One region of the Streptomyces sp. NPDC057900 genome, then DNA from elsewhere that is predicted to be linked to it. Evidence: riboswitches for the same ligand, from Rfam matches in the RefSeq annotation. Region 1 holds a riboswitch; the other holds the start of a gene.
What was found. A riboswitch is a leader RNA that binds a small molecule or an ion and turns the genes downstream of it on or off. The one in region 1 is predicted to bind cobalamin.
Positions count from the first base shown of each region.

Region 1 (2,195 bases):
CATGTTCTGCGCCTTGAACGGCGCGACCTTCACCCCCCGGCGCACCAGCCAGCGGCAGATCCCCGCCGTGACGACGCTCTTGCCCGCGTCAGAGGTGGTCCCGGCGACCAGCAGTCCGCCGCTCATGTCGGTCTCCGTCCTGAGGTGCGCGCGCCCGGGGCAGGTGTTCCCGTGCCGCGCGTCGAGGTGATCCGTCGTGCGGCGGCGCCCACGCCCAGCCGGGCCGCCACGCCCACGCCGAGGGCGAGCACCCCGATCCGGCGCGAGAGCCGTACGGCGCGTTCGATGTCCTCTGTCGCCACCGCGCGGCCCGCGCCGCCGTTGAGCACGGGGCGGTGCTCGACCCGGCCGCCGTAGGCGAGGGTGCCGCCGAGCCGTACGCCGAGCGCGCCCGCGAACGAGGCTTCCACCGGGCCCGCGTTGGGGCTCGGGTGCTTCGCCGCGTCCGCCCGCCAGGCCCGGACCGCACCGCGCGGGTCCCCTCCCGCGGCCACGGCGAGCAGGGCCGTCAGCCGGGCGCCCGGCCAGCCCACCAGGTCGTCGAGGCGGGCAGAGGCCCAGCCGTAGCGCAGGTAGCGGGGCGATCTGTGGCCGACCATCGCGTCCAGGGTGTTGGCGGCCCGGAAGCCGACGAGTCCGGGGACCCCGCCCAGCGCACCCCACACCAGGGCGCCGACCACGGCGTCGGAGGTGTTCTCCGCGACGGACTCCACGACGGCACGGGCGATCTGCGGCCCGTCCAGGGAGTGCGGGTCGCGGCCGCACAGATGGGGCAGCCGCTCCCGCGCCAGGCCGAGGTCCCCGGCGGTCAGCGCGCCGCCGATGGACCGGGCCTCGCGCCCCAGCGACGTACCGCCGACGACGGACCAGGTGGCGGCGGCGGTCAGGGCGACGGAGGCGGCGGGACGGCGGCGCAGCGCGTGGGCGGCCAGTGCCGCGCCCCCGGCGGCGCCTCCGGCGCAGACCAGGGTGTGCAGGGCGCCCCACCCGCGGTGGTCGCGCCACAGACGGCGTTCGACGCCTGCCGCGGCGCGCCCGAAGGCGGCGACCGGATGTCCCCGGCGGGGATCACCGAGCAGCAGATCACCGATCAGACCGGCCGTGGCGCCGTACGCGAAGATGCGATCGGCACGCACGGTTCAGCCGGCCGTCGCGCCTCGAAGGACCTTGGGGTCTTCCGTTTGGATCATGCCGGGCATGGTGATGTCCTCACTCAGGGTCCGCGCCCTGGTTCGACGTGACCGGCGACGAGAGTCTCCTGGCTCCCGGATCCGCAGTTCCCCCGGTCTTCCAGCCCACTCGGCGTGGACCGTGACTTCCGGTGGTGGGGGACTGCTCCCCGGTGACAGTGGCGGGACCGCGCCGGATTCGCACCGGCTTCCTCTGCTGTCGCCGTAATGGCTCCGGCAGTCCACCACGCTCCGCGAACGCCAGTCAACCTACCGTTGACCTGCGACGGTGCAGTGTGCTGAGCCCCACATCGGCACGCACATCGGACACGCGTCGGGACGCGCGTCGGGCCGGCCGCACCCGAGGTGCGGCCGGCCCGATGAGGCGGATGGTTCAGCGGCTGTGGTTCAGACGCTGCGGTTCAGGCGACGATCAGGTAGATCCCGTAGGCCACCGCTGCCGCGCACAGTCCGAAGCAGACGTACGCGCCCGCGCGGGCGAGCATCAGGGACCCGCCGGACCGCCCGCCCGGCTCGGCCGTTTCCGGCTGCCTGGAGAGGCCGGCGATGCCCAGGGTGAAGAGGCCCACCAGGGCGACGGTGGCGACGAGAGAGACGCCGAAGACGGTGCCGAGGGCTGCCCAGTCGATGTTCATGGAGGATCTTCCTTACACCGTGGCGGGTCGCGCCGGGTCGGCTACGGCCGGGGCCGGGATGGTGGCGGTGAGTTCGTGGGCCTGGGCGGCCGAGGTGGGCGGCGGGCTGACAGCCGCGATGGCGGTGGTGACGACGCCCATGGGTTCGGCGTCCCCGGTGACCGGAGCGCCGTCCTGGCCGCCGGGCGCGACATCGTCCTGGCCGACCGGCTTGCGGCGGGACAGCACCCAGATCGCTCCGGAGCCCGCGATCAGCAGTACGGCGACGAGCACGACGCCCCAGGTGCCCTGCTTGGTGAGGAACTCCGCCCCCGCGCCGACCAGACCGGCGGCCGGCAGCGTCAGACCCCAGGCGACGAACATCCGGGTG
Region 1 covers NZ_JBHVOI010000012.1:67,213-69,407, reverse strand. The annotation lists gene ACFVQ0_RS30905 (cobyric acid synthase) at 1-126, opposite strand, end outside; gene ACFVQ0_RS30900 (cobalamin biosynthesis protein) at 123-1,136, opposite strand; cobalamin riboswitch at 1,252-1,385, opposite strand; gene ACFVQ0_RS30895 (hypothetical protein) at 1,592-1,825, opposite strand; gene ACFVQ0_RS30890 (inorganic phosphate transporter) at 1,838-2,195, opposite strand, start outside.

Region 2 (2,195 bases), on a different contig from region 1:
ACGCCCAGCGAGTGCCCGCGCGGCCCCCAGCGCCGCGCGTACACCCCCGCCCCGACGACGGCGAGGAACGCCAGGTCGCGGGCGACGGGCACATCGTGCAGGACGGCGGCGAGCGTGAGCACCGGGAGGCCGACGACGGGGAGCAGCGCGGTCGTCGTGGCCTGCCCGCGCACCGTCGGGTCGGTCACCGTGAACAGGGCGAGCAGCGCGGCCAGGCCCCCGGTGATGGCCGCGACCAGCGAGTGCCCCGCCGCCCCGCACAAGGCGACGGCGAGCCCGATGCCGAGCACGGCCCGGGACGCGAACCGCAGCCGGATCCGTCCGGGATCGTGTGCGACGAACGCCCTCTTCAGCAAGTCGCCTCGCCCCTTTCGCGCATGACACCAGCGCAGACATGAGAAAGGCGCCACAGAGATCCCCGAGGGACCCGCGGCGCCATTGACTCCACTATCTCAACACCTGGGGAGCTAATGGTTCAACTCGACCCCACTCCTATGTGCCAATGGCCCAGCAATATCGCTTCCCGCCCGACCATGGCAGAGCCAACGGACCAGCCCGAGGACCAGTGGGCCCGGGAGGCCCGTCCCCGTCGCCTTCCGGGTCCCGGAATGTGAACAGCGGTGCCGCGGAGGCGGTCCACCCCCTAGGCTGGCCGGTGCAGCTGGTTCGCCCTGTCCGCCAGGCAGGCGCGTCGCAAGAGGGAACCCGGTGTGAATCCGGGACTGCCCCGCAGCGGTAAGTGGGAACGACCGCCGTCATACGCACTGGATCCGTCCGGATCCGGGAAGCGACGGCCAGTAGGAGTCTGCCCCCGGCAGACGCGCCCACGAGTCCGAAGACCTGCCCGTTGCCCGCACCCGAACCCTCGGATGCGGATATCCCGGTGACCTCGTGGGCGGGTCGGCGTACGTATCAGACGGAGAATCCGCGCCGAGGCGTGTGGGTATCCGTCCGGTTCGTCATCCCTTCGCGTCCGTGTCCCGTCTCCGGGATGTTCAGGAGTCATCTCGCGAAGGAGATTTCCGTGACACCCAAGCCCGCGGCCGCAACAGCACGAGCCACCGTGTACGGCTACCCCCGACAGGGCCGGAACCGGGAACTGAAGAAGGCCGTCGAGGGATACTGGAAGGGCCGCGTCACCGCCGGTGCCCTCCGGGAGACGGCGGCGGAACTGCGCAGGTCCAACTGGAAGCAGCTGGCGGACGCCGGCGTCCATGAGGTCCCGACCGGCGATTTCTCGTACTACGACCACGTCCTGGACACCAGCGTCATGGTCGGCGCGGTCCCGCGGCGGCACCGCGAGGCCGTCGCCGCCGACGCGCTCGACGGGTACTTCGCGATGGCTCGCGGCACCCAGGACGTGGCGCCGCTGGAGATGACCAAGTGGTTCGACACCAACTACCACTACCTCGTCCCCGAGCTCGGTCCTGACACCGTCTTCACCGCCGACTCCACCAAGCAGGTCAGCGAGCTCAGGGAGGCAGTCGCGCTCGGGCACACCGCCCGGCCGGTGCTCGTCGGCCCGGTCACCTACCTTCTGCTGGCCAAGCCCGCTCCGGGGGTGGCAGCCGGTTTCGAGCCGCTCACCCTGCTGGACCGGCTGCTGCCGGTGTACGCGGAGGTGCTCGCGGATCTGCGTGCCGCCGGGGCGGAGTGGGTGCAGATCGACGAACCCGCCCTGGTCCAGGACCGCACCCCGGCCGAGCTGAACGCCGCCGCCCGCGCCTGCCGTGACCTCGGCGGCCTCACCGACCGGCCCAAGCTGCTCGTCGCCTCCTACTTCGGGCGGCTCGGCGAGGCGCTCCCCGTCCTGGCGAAGGCCCCGGTCGAGGGTCTGGCACTGGACTTCACCGATGCCGCCGCCGCGAACCTCGAAGACCTCGCCGCCGTCGGCGGGCTTCCCGGCAAGCGTCTCGTCGCGGGTGTCGTCAACGGCCGCAACGTCTGGATCAACGACTACGAGAAGTCCCTAGCCACCCTCGCGACCCTCCTCGGCCTCGCGGACCGGGTCGACGTGGCGGCGTCCTGCTCCCTGCTGCACGTCCCGCTCGACACGGCGCCCGAGCGGGACATCGACCCGCGGGTCCTGCGCTGGCTCGCCTTCGCGGAGCAGAAGACCGCCGAGATCGTCACGCTCGCGAAGGGACTGGCCCGGGGCACCGGGGCGATCTCGGCCGAGATCGCCGCCAACCGCG
Region 2 covers NZ_JBHVOI010000006.1:440,140-442,334, reverse strand. The annotation lists gene ACFVQ0_RS24590 (FUSC family protein) at 1-356, opposite strand, end outside; cobalamin riboswitch at 646-863, shown strand; gene metE (5-methyltetrahydropteroyltriglutamate--homocysteine S-methyltransferase) at 1,025-2,195, shown strand, end outside.
Region 2: another riboswitch for cobalamin. It lies ahead of metE (5-methyltetrahydropteroyltriglutamate--homocysteine S-methyltransferase); the one in region 1 lies ahead of ACFVQ0_RS30900 (cobalamin biosynthesis protein).